DNA from 2 places in the Micromonospora sp. NPDC005161 genome. Region 2 is predicted to be linked to the other one. Evidence: riboswitches for the same ligand, from Rfam matches in the RefSeq annotation. Region 2 holds a riboswitch; the other holds the start of a gene.
The links. Region 2 has a riboswitch for cyclic di-AMP ahead of ACWD5O_RS02575 (C40 family peptidase). Riboswitches for the same ligand answer to the same signal wherever they lie in the genome.
Positions count from the first base shown of each region.

Region 1: another riboswitch for cyclic di-AMP. It lies ahead of ACWD5O_RS26390 (coiled-coil domain-containing protein); the one in region 2 lies ahead of ACWD5O_RS02575 (C40 family peptidase).

Region 1 is NZ_JBSFYQ010000032.1:60,711-68,384, reverse strand. Features, by position in the region: gene ACWD5O_RS26400 (NlpC/P60 family protein) at 267-1,250, shown strand; gene ACWD5O_RS26395 (glycoside hydrolase family 3 N-terminal domain-containing protein) at 1,484-2,665, shown strand; gene ACWD5O_RS26390 (coiled-coil domain-containing protein) at 2,779-3,798, opposite strand; cyclic di-AMP (ydaO/yuaA leader) riboswitch at 3,803-3,947, opposite strand; gene ACWD5O_RS26385 (NADH-quinone oxidoreductase subunit A) at 4,453-4,797, shown strand; gene ACWD5O_RS26380 (hypothetical protein) at 4,914-5,231, opposite strand; gene ACWD5O_RS26375 (hypothetical protein) at 5,328-5,615, opposite strand; gene ACWD5O_RS26370 (hypothetical protein) at 5,643-6,329, shown strand; gene ACWD5O_RS26365 (complex I subunit 1 family protein) at 6,394-7,263, shown strand; gene ACWD5O_RS26360 (NADH-quinone oxidoreductase subunit J) at 7,266-7,674, shown strand, end outside.
Region 2 is NZ_JBSFYQ010000002.1:85,149-92,822, forward strand. Features, by position in the region: gene ACWD5O_RS02545 (VOC family protein) at 1-355, shown strand, start outside; gene ACWD5O_RS02550 (alpha/beta fold hydrolase) at 555-1,289, shown strand; tRNA gene ACWD5O_RS02555 (tRNA-Gly) at 1,409-1,482, opposite strand; gene ACWD5O_RS02560 (zinc metalloprotease) at 1,730-2,713, shown strand; gene ACWD5O_RS02565 (pyridoxamine 5'-phosphate oxidase family protein) at 2,792-3,349, opposite strand; gene dcd (dCTP deaminase) at 3,449-4,027, shown strand; gene ACWD5O_RS02575 (C40 family peptidase) at 4,114-5,154, opposite strand; cyclic di-AMP (ydaO/yuaA leader) riboswitch at 5,167-5,302, opposite strand; gene ACWD5O_RS02580 (lysozyme family protein) at 5,533-6,012, shown strand; gene ACWD5O_RS02585 (N-acetylmuramoyl-L-alanine amidase) at 6,061-7,515, shown strand; gene ACWD5O_RS02590 (C40 family peptidase) at 7,578-7,674, opposite strand, start outside.

The DNA.
Region 1 (7,674 bases), on a different contig from region 2:
AAGCAGGGCGTCAACGGTCCGATCTGCCCTGCGCCGGTTAGCCGGGATGCGGCCATTCAGAAGCCTGTTCGGTCGCCGGATAGGCGACGTGTCGAAGCGCCTGTAGCTGCTGCGGCTCTGTCCTGCTGACACGACGCCTGAGCCGATTACTACACCGAGGTAGTAGACGGCGTTCGTGGATCAGGGTACCGTCCATCGCTGTCCACCGACCTGCCGTCACGCCCTGTGATGCTGGCGCGGCTGTTTCAGCGAGAGGTACCAGAAACGTGTTGTTGCGACTTGAACGCAGAATGCGTAACGGCCTCGCGGCTGCGGCAGTGGTTGTGGCGGTCAGCTTGCTCGCGCCCTTCACATCCCCCGCGCTCGCGGTTCCATCCCCTGCCGAGGTAGAGAAGCAGCTGGACCAGGCGTGGGAGAAGCTCGAACCCGTCATCGAGCATTACAACAAGGTGCACAGCGAGCTCCTCGCGAACCAGAAGAAATCGAAGCAGCTCGGTGAACGCCTTCAGCCGCTGCAGCTGCGTGTGGAGATGTCACTGGGGCAGATCGGTGACATGGCAGCGCGGCAGTATCGGACCCCTCCGGCCTCGGCGGTCAACGCTGTCTTGTCCAGCACCTCCCCTCAAATGTTGGCGGACCGACTGGCGCTGCTCAATTACGTGGCGCGGTCCGATGCGGCGAAGATCGCCGACGTCGTGAAGCTGCGTGATGACCTCGCCGCGCAGCGCGCCCAGGTTGAGGCACTTGTCGCCAAGCAGAAACGTCTGGACGCCGAGCTGGCGCAGCGGAGGAAGGTCATCCAGGCCGAGGTGGACCGGCTGGAACGCCTACGAGCTCAAGCCGCCGGCGGTGGCAGCTCTGGTGGTGCACTGCGAATCGGCGCGTGTCCCGCCGTCTACATCGGCGGAGCAGCCGGCACCGCAGTGCGAACCGCTTGCGCACAGATCGGAAAGCCTTACGTCTGGGGCGCCGACGGGCCGTCGAGCTTCGACTGCTCTGGCCTGACGCAGTACGCGTGGAAGGCGGCGGGGGTGTCTCTGACCCACTTCACCGGGGCGCAGTGGCGTGAAGGAACCCCGATAGCCCGCGCTGACCTGCGACCTGGTGACCTGGTCTTCTTTTACAGCGACCTCCATCACGTGGGCATGTACGTGGGCAACGGGCTGATCGTTCATGCATCGAGGGCGGGGGTACCGGTGAAAATGGCGCGCATGGAAACCATGCCGTACATGGGCGCCCGCCGTCCTTGACCTGCGCCTGCACGGCTCTACTCGTGGCACCGGTGGTAGGACCTCAACCCCTGTCGACGCTGACCGAGCGTAGGGCTTGCCTGCTGGACTGAAGGTGCTGCGCCTGATCCGGGTGGGACGGCGGACGGACTCGCGGCGGCGCAGGGGTTGCCGACGGACGCCCGAGAGCATCGAACGAGTGACTCTTTCGCGTTCGCTCATGGTCGGGAATTGGTGGCCCCTACTGTGCGGATGTGAACCAGCTCCGTCTGCCTCGCCGGTTTCTGCTCACGGGAGCCGGCTCGGCCGCCGTGGCCGCATTGACCGCCTGCCAGGGGGCCAGCCAAGCCACCGCGCCAACACCGCCGCCGACCACCCGGACCGCTCGACCTACCACCGGGCGGACAGATGAGGCAGCGCTGCGGCGCAAAATCGCCAGCCTGCTCGTGGTGGGCTTCCGCGGTGACCGCGCGAATCAGAACGACTGGATCGTCAGGGCGGTCAGGGCCGGCCTCGGCGGAGTGATCCTGTTCGACCGGGACCTGGAAACCGATTCTGAGCGCAACATCCGGTCACCACGGCAGGTCACCGCGCTCATCAAGGACCTGAAGACCGCCTCGCCGGGACGGCTCATCGTGTCGATCGACCAGGAAGGGGGCCGAACCACCCGGCTCAACCCGGGCAACGGGTTTCCCGCGATCAAGTCACAGGCGGAGATCGGCGGCGAGAACTCGGCGACGGTGACACGCGAATGGGCGCGCAGCCTCGTCGCCAGCCTGACGCAGATCGGGGTCAACCTCAACTACACGCCAGTCGTGGACCTGAACGTCAATCCCGAAAGCCGGGCGATTGGAAAACTCGGCCGTAGCTTCTCCGCCAATCCTGACATCGTCGTCACCAACGCCACCGAGGAGATCCAGGTTCATCGCGCCGCCGGTGTAAAGACCACCCTCAAGCACTTCCCAGGATCGGGCAGCGCCGCCGGTAACACCGACTTTGAGGTCGTCGACGTCAGCTCCACCTGGCAGCCCATCGAGCTGGAGCCGTTCCGACGACTCATCCAGGCCGGACTTGCGGACTCCGTGATGGCCGCCCACGTGCTCAACACACAGTTAGACCCGAACCGGCCCGCGTCGCTGTCACGACCAGTCGTGACGGGCCTGCTCCGCGGCGAACTCGGTTGGCAGGGACCAGTGGTCAGCGACGACATGCAGGCCGTTGCCATCACCCGCCGCTACGGGTCCGCGGAGGCGGCCCACCTGGCGCTGCAGGCGGGTGTCGACCTACTTGTCTTCGCCAACCAGCAGGTATACGACCCAGAAATCTTCGACAAGACTCTCGACACCGTGGCTGCTCTTGTTCGCCGCGGCCAGCTCACCGAGGCGCACATTGACCAGTCCGTCGTCCGGGTTGACGCCCTCCGCCCGAAACGCTGACCGTCCCGCGTCAGGGCAGCAAGTAGGTACGCAGCGTCACTGCCCCGGCGCCCGACACGGCAGGCCGTCACCAGACCGGTGAAATCTAGTTGGCCGGGCCAGTCAGGCGGCTGCTATAGCAGCGACACGGGGACGTGGTCCGTATGATTGGAGGGTCCGCTGTAGGACTTCCAACCGGTAGCCGGGAACCAGATCTGGCGGTTCCAGATCACGTAGTAAATACCCAGGCGGTCGGCGTTGCGCAGGAGGAACGCGGCAAGATTGTTGCCATACATGCGCGTGTCGTTGTTGTACCAGGACCGGAAGCCGCTCTTTTGCAGCGACCAGTCGCAGGCCCGGCCTTTGGGATGCTCCCAGGGGCCGCCGGAGCGGTAGCAGCCGACGAACCGGTTGAAGCCGGCCCGCTTGACCTCCTTGTACATGTGCAGTGCTCGGGGGGTGACGCAGCCGGAGGTGGTGAGGTCCTTCTCCGAGCACGACTCGGGCCGCCAGTCCCCGTCGGACGTGCGGCCGGGGGCGATCCGGGCCACCGGCGACGTAGCCGACACCAGACCTCCGGTGAAGCCCTGACCTCCGACGAGCGAGAGGGCCTTCTCCGCCTCCCGTTTCTGCCGCGCCATGTCGTTCGTGAACTTCTGCTGCTTGCGCACCTCGGCGTCGAGTGCCGGCCTCGCCTGCTCGGCCCGGTTCTTGACCGCGTTCACCTCGGCCAACCGCGCTGCGTTGATCATGCTGAGCTCATCGAGAGCCCCGGCTCGCTGGACGAATGAGTCGGGACTGTTGTTGTCCAGCAGCATCGCGACCGCACCGATGCGGCCGGTTCGGTAGGACTGCGCGGCAATCTGGCTGACCTGGGGCGCCAGGGCATCCAACTCGCCCTGCGCCCGCTTCCCCTCCATCGCGAGTTCCAACTGGCGTTTCTGGGATTTCGCCAGATTGGCCTTGGCCTTGCTGTAGTCGCGGTTGCGCGACTCGATGACGTCGCTGAGCAACCGAGGTTCGTCGTCTTCCTCGTGCCCTGAAGGGGTGGGCGTGGAGGGGGCGGCGAACGCTGGCACCGGTCCGGCCAGGACCGTCAGGGCAGCGAGTACGGCCACCACAGGTGTCAACCAGCGGCGCAGGGGTGCCGTCACAGTGTTCCCTTCCGTGAAACGCGGACCGGGTTAGCTCAGGGGTTCGGAGCGGAATTAACCCCTACCGCTGGAGCGGCTTCACGCCAGTGACTCCGGTCCCCGGCTCGCCGCCCGGCGATGAGGGGGCCATGCCTACGCTGTTGCGCGTTGTCGGCGGTGACTGGCAGTGAGGCAACCGCGGAGTAGGCCGACGGATCTAGGGTCAGAAACGGATTGAGGCAGCCAATCGAAGGCAGTCTGTAACCGGCCATGCCCTCTCCACCGCAGCTGAGGTGACGCCTCGCCGAGGTCCCCGTTGATGTGGTGAGGCGCGGCCGGGATCGCACTGAGGTGGACGCTTTCGTCGCCACTCGCCGGCTCGCCGCGCCGCGACCTTCGGATGCCTCTCTTACTATTCGGCGATAGTAGAAGAGGATGGCAGAGGTTCCCTATCGGGGGGAGGCGCCGGAGAGTATGCAGGCCCACCGGTGCGCGGCGACGGTCTCCGGCGTCAGCCGCTGGCGCCGCGGGTGCGCGGACGGTGGATCCTCGCCGAGGTCCGCCCTGGAGACCGGCCGTGGCGGAAGGATCGAGACGACGGGGACGGGCAGCGGGACCAGGACCGGCAGCGCCCGAGGAGCGACGCGCATCCGGGCGTGAACGACGGGAGCGGCAATGTACGCAGGCGCGGCGGGCATGGCACTTGTGGCTGTGGTGATCGTGGCCGGGCTGTACTTGGCTCATCGCGCCGTCGCGATCGCGTCAGCGCCGCTGACCAGCCTGCCGTTCCAATCCGGCTGGCCCCCCGAGGAACACGCCCTCTCGCGTTACCACGTGAGGTGGTACCTGGCGACCCTGCTGTTTCTCGCGTTCGACGTTGAGATGTTGTTCATGTACCCCTGGGCGGTCGTGGTCGCCGAGCTCGGGATCACGGCCATCGTCGAGATGTTCATCTTCCTCGGCAGCGCTTTCATCGCGGTGCTGTGGGCGTGGCGCGAGGGGGCCCTGCGGTGGGTCTGAACAGCACATGGGCCGAGCTCGTGACCCGCCACGCGCATGTGCTGCTGATAGAGGCACCCGGGCACTGGCTCACACGAGCCGCGGTCGAGCGCCACATCCTCGAGCGAGGATGGCGCTTAGCCCAGTCCCCAGCGGACGCCGATGTCCTGGCCGTCTGCGGCGCACCAGGCCCGGAGCTGTCCGAGGTGGCGCACCGACTGTGGAGCCAGCTTCCCGGACCGAGGGGCCGTGTCGACATCGACTCCCCGGACGCCGTGCGCAACGCGCTTGACGCCGCCGAAGCGGGCCTGCGCGACAGCGATCGGCAACAGACGGACAGCCGCGATCGCCGAGACGGCCGCGGTGCGGAGGCGCGCCATGAAGATCACCCGACCGAGCACCAGGGCGCGTATGGGCAGCACGCGGAAGATCGCGGCAACGAACATGCCACCCACCGGGTGAACGTGGCCCGACCCCAAGACGCGCAACGGCATGAGAGTAGGGACCAGCGCGGCGTTGCCGAGCACGGCCACCACGCCGGCGAAGGCCTATCAGATGGTTCCGCGGACCCGCAGCATCACGGGGGAGCGGGCCAATCCTGTCAGAGGCCCGGCGAGCAGGGTAGGCCTGCGGGTGGACACGAGCACGACGCCGTTGGGCACACGGGTCACGACGCGATGGGCCACGGCAGCCACCGCCCGCAGCACGACGATGGCCGCAGCACGGAGCCTGACGACGACCACCGCACCCCGCAGCGTGGCCACCATGGCATGGGTCACGGCGGCGACGGCCGCGACATGGCGCACGATGCCGCGGGCGGTGGCGAGCACACCGGCCACGCCGGCATGGGACACGGGGAGATGAACATGGCTCCGGCCGGTATCCCGCTCGCCAGCGGCGCCGAGGACCGTGACGGCCTGGAGTTGGACGTCCTGCACGCACGGCTGGGTCCCGTGCTCGCGCACTGGCCCGCGGGTCTGGTCCTGCGATGCACCCTTCAGGGCGACGTCATCCTCGACGCGGAAGCCAGTCTCATCGATGCCGGTCCGTCCGCTCCCGTGACCGACGCTCGGATCAGCAGCGTGCACCTTTTCGCGGCTCGTCGGTGCGACAACGCCGCGGGCCTGTTGGCGTTGGCGGGCTTCGACGACGCCGCGTCCCGTGCCCGCCGTGTCCGCGACGCCGTGCTGCGCGCCGACGGTACCGCGCACGCGTCGCAGCAGCTGCGTCGGTTGACGCGGATGGCGCGACGCTCGTGGCTATTGCGATGGTCCATGCGACGTCTCGGTCCCCTCACCGAGCAGGACCTGGCGCGGTGGCACCTTCCCGAGCACCTTCGCGGTGATACTCGGGACCGGCTGCTGAGCATGCTGGATCGCGCCGCCCAGGGACTAGCCCAGGCGGACGGTCAACCAGCGCACGAGCGGCCGGCGGTGCTGATCGAGGCGGTAGCCGATCTCGTGCGGGGCTGGGACCTCGCCACCGCGCGGCTCATCGTCGCCAGTCTCGACCTGGACGCGTTGACGGCGGACCGCGAGGTGAGCCGTGTCTGACCCGTCCGTGACGGTCGTAGCCCCGCTCTGGGCGCTGGCAGCGGCCGGTCTCCTGGGTCTGCTCATGCTCGCCGCCGCGGTCCTCAACGGTGCTCTGTCCGCCCGAGCCGCCGGCGCTGATGTCCGTACCGGCCTGACCCGCCCAATCGGCGAGGTGGCCCGGCTGATGCGGCAGCGGCGCCGTGTCACCGTCGCCGCGGATACCCTGCTGTGGCGCATCGGTGGCGCCGGCCTACTGGTGATGGCCATGATGATCATCACCGTCGTGCCGTTAGGCGATTGGACCTTGTTCGACCTCGACGTCGGGGTGGTGTGGTTCAACGCCATGGACGTCCTGGCGTGGGCGTTTGTGTGGCTGACCGGTTGGGGCGCCAACTCGGCGCACTCACTGGTCGGCGGTTACCGCTTCCTGGCTCACGGACTCGGCTACGAGCTGCCGCTGATGTTCGCGCTGGTAGCGCCGGCGGTGGCCGCGTCGAGCCTGAATGTCGGCACGATCGCGGCCGCCCAACAAGGTCTGTGGTTCGTGGTGTGGATGCCGGTGGCATTCCTCGTCTTTTGTATGGGCGTGTTGGCCATAGCCGTCTGGGGGCCATTCTCCCCGGCCTTGGGCCCTGACGTAGCCGGTGGGGTTGGCGTGGAGTTGTCGGGTGTTGACCGGCTGCTGTTCCTCAGCGGCCGGTATGCCCTGCTGGCCGCCGGTGCGGCGTTCGCGGTGCCGATGTTCCTCGGCGGCGGCGCCGGTCCGCTGCTGCCCGCCTGGATGTGGGTGCTGGTCAAAACCCTCGCCCTGCTCGCCGCGTTCGTGTGGCTGCGCCGCCACCTCCCGGCGGCGCGACCGGACCTGTTCATGGAAGTCGGCTGGGTCGTGTTACTGCCCGCCGTGCTGCTGCAGGACCTACTCGTCGCCGGCATCGCCCTCGGTAGGAGCTGACCATGATCACCCACGTGGCGTTCTGGGCACTGGCGGTTATCGCTGTGCTCGCCGGGGCGGCCGTGTTCATCGTGAACTCGATGGCCCGAGCGAGCTACTCCCTCGCCGTCTCCTTCATCTGCGTCGGCCTGCAGGTACTGCTCCTACAGCAGAACTACGTCGGTGTGGTGACGATCCTCATGATGATCATGGAGATGGCCATCATGGCCGTCTACATGGTCATGTTCATGGGCATGAACCCGGCGCTGATGCCGATGAGCATGGTCCACGACAAACGCCACGCCCTGGCTGTGTCGATCGCAGTGTTCGTCCTGCTGGCTACGGGGGTTCTCCTCGAGCCCTGGCCGGCGCGCCGCGGAACTGCGCCGGACGACGTCACGGCGGCGTTGGGGGAGGAGTTGATGAGCCCCA
Region 2 (7,674 bases):
CAACGGCTTCCTCGCCGGGTGCGGCCTGCTCGGGGAAATCGCCTGCGACGGCAACCGGGAGGTCGGCCTCTTCTGGAGCGAGGCGCTGGGCTGGCCGCTGGTGTGGGACCAGGACGAGGAGACCGCGATCCAGTCACCGCACGGCGGCACGAAGGTCGCGTGGGGTGGCCCACCCGTGGCCCCCAAAACGGCGAGGAACCGGCAGCGCTTCGACCTCGCCCCGGCCGGTGGCGATCAGCAAGCCGAGGTCGATCGGCTGGTCGCCCTCGGGGCCACTCGGCTCGAGGTCGGTGCGGACGGCGCCGTCCTACTGGCCGATCCCGACGGCAACGAGTTCTGCGTCAGAGGACGCTGACCGCAGCGCGGCGCCCCGCGAGCCCCCGCAAAACCGGTTGGCGGACCGCGGCGACACTGCTACTTTTCCGGAGGCCGTGCGAGAGATCGAGGAGGTGGTACCCGTGAACGTATCGACATGGGTGCTCCCCTCCGGGGTCACGGTCGGGCGATAGGTCGTCCGGGAGCGCCGTTCACGAGCACTCCCGAAAGGCACGACCATGCGATTCACTTCCGAGCAGCGCCTCGACGACGGCGTCCTCGAACGCGAATTCACCCTCGGCGAGATCCCCGGCATCCTGTGGACGCCCGGATCCGCATCCGCACCGGTCCCGCTGATCCTGCTCGGCCACCCCCCGCTCGGACTGCGCAAGATGTACCCCCGTCTGGTGGCTCGGGCCCGGCACTCTGCGGCGGAGGGCTTCGCCGCGGCCACCATCGAGCTCCCCGGCAGTGGTGACCGGCCCCGTTGGGCCGCCGTCGAGCAGGCCCGCGCCGACCTGCGCCGGGCGCTGGAGGCCGGCGAGCCGGTCAGCGACGAGATCATCGACGCCCTCATCCTCCCGCTCGTCAACAAGGCGGTCCCGGAATCGCAGGCCGCCCTGGATGCCCTCCTGTCGCTGCCCGAGATCGGCGGCCCGGTCGGGTACTCGGGGGGAGTGATCTCCGTCGGCATCCGGCTCGCGGTGGTCGAGCCGCGCATCGTGGCCGCCGGCTTCTTCGCCGGGAGTTTCGTGCCTCGCACCATGTTCGAGGAGGCCCGACAGGTCACCATTCCGCTGCATGTCCTACTGCAGTGGGATGACGAAGGGAACGACCGGCAGGCGGCCCTGGACCTGTTCGACGCCTTCGGCTCCAAGGAGAAAACGCTGCACGCCAACATGGGCGGACACACCGGTGTCCCGCAGTTCGCAGGAGAGGACGCGGCCGGGTTCTTCGCCCGGCATCTGCGCTAGCCGCAGGCCCGGCCCGCCGTCAGGCCATCGGGCCGTACCGGCCGGTCGTAGCACGGTCGCTGACCTTGGAATATCGAAGGCCCTGGCTGGGACTTGCGTCCTGGCCAGGGCCTTGATCGTGGAGCGGGTGACGGGAATCGAACCCGCACTGTCAGCTTGGGAAGCTGATGTTCTGCCATTGAACTACACCCGCGAGCGGCACCACTGTACCTGAGTCACCCAGCCAGTGCACCCAGGTACCCCGCCCCCACGTGACGGCCGACCACCCGCCCCACCGCGGAGAACCACCATTGCCCCCCTGAGCCACCGTGCACGGAAAGTAGTTTCCTTATGACAAGATATGGCCATTCTCAAATGCATCGATGAGTTGTAACGTCTGCCACACCTTGCCAGCCACGGCGTGACACACCCCCTGCCACGTCGCCAAAAAGAGGTGGCCCATGGGACTTCGTCCCAACCTGCTGACCCGGCGTGCCGCCGGTGTCGCTTCGACGACTCTCGCGCTGCTGCTCAGCACCGCCGCGGTGGGCGTCGTTCCGGCTGCTTCGGCGTTCTCCGCAGCCCCCGGTGGCGCCTGCGTGGAGCCGACCGGCAGCCACGCCAACGCCCGGATGAAGCCCGGCGCGGCGGCGAAGCACGACCCGAACGAGCTGACCGCGAAGCAGGTACGCGAGCGGGACGCCGACCTGGCGGCGGCGCTGCGCGAACGCGCCAACTTCCGGGTCGGTGCCGGTGCCACGGCACTGGCCACCGTCACCATCCCGGTGGTGGTGCACGTGATCCAGGAGAACAGCACGCGTGCGGGTGGCAACATCCCGGACTCGCTGATCACCGCCCAGATCAACGTGCTCAACCAGGCGTACTCCGGTGCGACCGGCGGTGCCGTCACCGCCTTCGCCTTCCGCCTCGACAAGATCAACCGGGTGACGAATCCGTCCTGGTACCCGATCGTGCAGGGCTCGTCGGCGGAGCGGTCGATGAAGTCCTCGCTGCGGGTGGGCGGCAAGAACACGCTCAACATCTACCTGGGCGAGTTGAGCAACGACCTGCTGGGCTGGGCGACCTTCCCGCAGCGGAACCTGAGCAGCATGGACGGCGTGGTCGCGTTGAACGAGTCACTGCCGGGCGGAACGGCCACCAACTACAACCAGGGCGACACCGGCACCCACGAGGTGGGCCACTGGCTGAACCTCTACCACACCTTCCAGGGCGGCTGCGGTGGCTCGGGTGACAGCGTCAGCGACACCCCGGCCGAGGCGTCGCCGGCGTACGAGTGCCCGACCGGGCGGAACACCTGCTCGGCGGCCGGGCTGGACCCGATCACCAACTTCATGGACTACACCTACGACTCGTGCATGTACCAGTTCACGCCGGGCCAGGCCAGCCGCATGCTGACCGCGTGGAACGCGTACCGCGCCGCGTAGCTTTCCCGCGTACCACCGGTGCCGGCTCCGTCACGACGGAGCCGGCACCGGCGTCTTTCCCCAGGACCCCGGCCCCGGTCAGGCGGCCGAGCGTTGGACGTCACGGTTGCGGCGGACCGGGCGGGTCTGCGGTACGGGGGCCGGGCCGGCCGCCGCAGGCGGGGCGTGCGGATCGAGCCAGACCTGGACCGCCGGCCGGCCCTGCGCGCCACCCGTGATGCCCATGCCGTGCTGGTCGCGGCGGGTCAGCATCGCCACGTCGACGGTGAACTCGAACAGCCGCCAGTCGACCTGCGGCTCGGCCCGGGCGCTCTGCGCCAGCCGCGCCACCCGAGCCGGATCGGTCACCGGCCAGGCGTGCCCCGCCACGTACGCCTCGTCGTCGCTCTCCTCCGGCGGGAACGAGTGCAGCGCGTAACGGCCGTCCCGTTCGAGGTCACGGCGCTTCGGAGAGTCGATGACGAAGCAGAACAGACCCTCGTCGGTGATGACCGGGGAGACCGGGTGGACCCGGGGCCCGCCGTCGGCGCGGACCGTGGCCAGATAGCCGAAGCCCGGCCCGTACTGCTGAAGGAGAACGCGGATCCCGTCGGCGAGTCGGGGCTCGTCGGCGGCGAATTCGGACCAGGAAGCCATGTGGACATTCTATCGAACAAATGTACGATCAGCGACCTCGACGCGCTGGTCACCGGCACCGAATCCTGTCACTGCGGCAAACGCCGCTATGGTGGTCCGATGCTGCTCTCCGACCGCGACCTGGTCTCCGAGATCAAGGCCGGCACGCTGGGCCTGGAGCCGTTCGAGCCCACCCTGGTCCAACCGTCCAGCATCGACGTACGACTCGACCGGCTGTTCCGGGTCTTCAACAACCATCTCTACACCCACATCGACCCGGCAATGCAGCAGGACGACCTCACCTCGGTCGTCGAGGTGCCTGACGGCGAGCCGTTCGTGCTGCACCCGGGCGAGTTCGTGCTGGCCTCGACGCTCGAGGTCATCTCACTGGGCGACCAGCTCGCCGGCCGGCTGGAGGGCAAGTCGAGCCTGGGCCGGCTCGGTCTGCTCACGCACTCCACCGCCGGCTTCATCGACCCGGGCTTCTCGGGGCACGTGACGCTGGAGCTGTCCAACGTGGCGAACCTGCCGATCACCCTCTGGCCGGGCATGAAGATCGGGCAGCTCTGCATCTTCCGGCTCTCCTCGCCGGCCGAGCACCCGTACGGCTCGGTGGTGTACGGCTCGCGTTACCAGGGGCAGCGCGGGCCGACCCCGAGCCGCGCCTGGCAGCACTGGCGCACCTGGCCGACCCGCTGAAGCCACTCGTCGGGCAATGCGCCCGCCGTGTTAGTAAGGGGCCCCTCCTATACCGGAGGCGTTAAGAAGGGGCCCCTGCTTACATCTCAGCCTGGGCGGCCGTAGCTGTGGATCGGGCCGTCGTCGACCTTCTTCATCTTGATCGGCTGACCGGCCTGCGAGGCGTGCACGACCCAGCCATTACCCACGTACATCCCGACGTGGTGGATGTCGCTGTAGTAGAAGACCAGATCACCGGCGCGTAGGTTGGCCCGGCTGACGTCCTTGGTCACCCGGCTCTGCTGGGCGGCGTTGTGCGGCAGCGACACACCGGCCTTGGCCCAGGCGGCCAGCATCAACCCGGAGCAGTCGTACGAGTTCGGACCCTCGGCACCCCACACGTAGGGCTTGCCGATCTGGGCGCAGGCGAACTTGACGGCCACACCGGCACCGCCGCCGGGGTAGCTGGCCGGGCAGGGCGCCGGACGCAGCGGACCGCCGCCACCGTTGCCGTAAACCTTCAGGCGCAGCTTCTGCAGGCGGTCGATCTCGTCGTTGATCTGCTTCTTCTTGGCCGCCAGCTGGGCCTCGGTCCGGGTCAGCTGGGCCACCATCTCGTCCAGTGGCGCCTTCTGCGCGGCCAGTTGGTCACGCAGGTCGGCCACCTGCCGCACGTCCTGCTGCTGGTTGTGCGCAAACCGGTCGAGCATCTCGAGCTGCCCGACCACGTCGCTCGGTGACCGGCTGCCCAGCACGGCGTTGACGGTGGAGACGTTCTCGCCCTTGTACGCGCGCACAGCCAGGGAGCTGACCTTGTCCATCGCAGCGTCGACCTGGCGCTCCAGCGGGGCGATCCGGGCGGCCAGCGCGTTGGCCTGCTTGCGCTTCGCGGCCAGGTCGGCCCGGGTGGCGTTGTGCCGTTCGATGATCGGTTCGAGCTTGTTCCAGTCGGCGTCGATCTGGCGCTCGATCTCGGCGACGGAGGGGTCGGCGTGGGCCGCCGTGGCGCTGCCCGTCAGGACGACGGCAACGCCGACCAGGGCGGCGAGGGCGGTGGTGAAGCGGGACCAGCGTGAGCGCGGCACGATCGACGTCGGGCCGGCTGACGCCGACCGCTCGGACGACGGCCGCGGGGCATGGTGAGCCACCGGGTTCCGTACTCCTTCTTCCCGACCGCCTACCGGGTTAGCTGACGGGTTCGGGCGGGAAGGTGGACGCCCTACCGCAGTGGCTGCGGATTCACCCCAGAAACCTGGGTCCCCGGCTCGCTCGGAAGCGACTCGGCGGTGTCGGTCCGTTACCGCCCGGGTGGGCGGAGCTGCTGTCGGCCCGACGAATGACCAGAGTAGAGACGACCGTTACCGATCCGCAACCGGTGGGGCCGTGACACTCCGTACCGATTGCCGGCGACGACGGCCGGGAACGAAGGTTTCCTTCCACGAACCTCGGTAGGTCGAAAGGTATTGACGGGAGCCCCGGGCGGGGCGAAGGTGACCTCACTTCGCCCTTCAGATCTAGGGGGTTCGATGCACGGTCCAACCCTGTCCACCGGCCGGCGCGCGCTGCTCGCCGCCGCCGTGGTCGCCGCCGCGACCGCGGTTCCCCTACCCGCCGGCCCAGCCGTGGCCGCACCCACCGCCGACCGCCAGCAGCAGTACGCCGCCGCGGCGACCGAGTACGGCGTACCGGCCGACGTGCTGCTCGGCGTCTCCTATCTGGAGTCACGTTGGGACAGCAACGCCGGCACGCCGAGTACCAGCGGCGGCTACGGCCCGATGCACCTGACCGACGCCCGGCACGTGGCCGCCCTACCGGGGCGCAGCCACCACGACGCCGGCACCGAGGACCCGCGCGGCGACGACTCCCGCCCCGCACGGGAGATGGCGCCCCGACCCGCCGAGGATCCCGCGCCGCCCGCCGCAGCGTTGCAGACCATGGACGCCGCCGCCGCACTGACCGGCGCCGCCCCCGAGTCGCTGCGCACCGACCCGAGCGTCAACATCTGAGGCGGCGCGGCACTGCTGGCCGCGTACCAGCGGGAACTGGGCGCACCGGTGGGGGCCGGCACCGACCCGGCAGCCTGGTACGGCGCGGTGGCCCGCTACGCCGGCGCGGACAGCGCGGACGCCGCGGCGGCCTTCGCCGACGAGGTGTTCACCACCATCGGCGCCGGCGAGTCCCGGGTGACCGACGACGGCCAGCGGATCACGCTGCCGGCCCGGGCAATCCAACCGCAGCGCTCCTGGCTGGACCGGCTGGGACTGCGCCGGCTCGCCCGCCCCGACGGGCTGGAGTGCCCCCGCACCATCTCCTGCGAGTGGATCCCGGCGCCCTACGAGGCGTTCGGCGCCGGGAACTACGGCAACCACGACCTCTCCGACCGACCCGGCCGGCAGAAGATCGAGTACATCGTCATCCACGACACCGAGGCGAGCTGGGCGACCACGCTGCAACTCGTCCAGGACCCCACCTACGTGAGCTGGCACTACTCGCTGCGCTCGGTGGACGGGCACATCGCCCAGCACGTGAAGACCAAGGACGTCGGCTGGCACGCCGGCAACTGGTACGTCAACGCCAAGTCGATCGGGCTGGAACACGAGGGCTTCGCCGCGCAGGGCACCTGGTACACCGAGGCGATGTACCGGACCTCCGCCAAGCTGGTCCGGCACCTCGCCCTGCAGCTGGGGATCCCGCTGGACCGCCAGCACATCATCGGCCACGACAACGTGCCCGGCACCGTCGCCTCCACCGTGCGCGGGATGCACTGGGACCCGGGCCCGTACTGGGACTGGACGCACTACTTCACGCTGCTGCACGCGCCGCGGCTGGACACCGGCATCCCGGCCTCCGGGCTGGTCCGGATCGGCCCCGACTACGCCACCAACCAGCCGGCGTTCACCGGCTGCGTCACCGCCGGTGTGCCGTGCGCGCCGCGCGGCTCATCGTCGGTGGTGCTGCGCAGTGCGCCGTCCGCGGACGCGCCGCTGGTCAACGACATCGCACTGCGCCCCGACGGCACCCCGAACACGATGGAGGTGTCGGACCACGGCACCCGGGCCTCCGCCGGCCAGACGTACGCCCTCGCCGGTCGGCAGGGCGACTGGACGGCGATCTGGTATCTCGGACAGAAGGCGTGGTTCCACAACCCGGCGTCGGCGCCGACCGCCACCTGGACCGTCGGCGTGGTGGCCACCCCGAAGCCCGGACGGGCCACCATCCCCGTGTACGGGCGGGCGTACCCCGAGGAGGCCGCCTACCCGGCCGGGGTGCCATACGAGCCGATCTCGCCGCTGCAGTACACCCTGGCGGCCGGCCAGCGGTACGCCGTCGGCGCGGTGCTGCCGGGCGAGTACTACCGGGCTACAACGTTCGACGGCTCCTCGCCGGGCGACTGGACGGTCATCCGCGGCCAGAACCGGTACGCGCAGATCCAGTTCGGTCACCGGATCATGTACGTCGACCTCGCCGACGTACAGCTCCTGCCGTCCACGGTGGGCGCACCCCGCTGAACCGTTGAACGGCACGAGGGCCCCCGGTCGTTCGACCGGGGGCCCTCGTCGTGGCTGTTGGATCAGCCGGGTCTGCGGAACCCGGCGACCGGCATGTTGTTGATGCTGGCCACCTGCACCGGTTTGCCGGCGCGTGGCGCGTGCACCATCTTGTCGTTG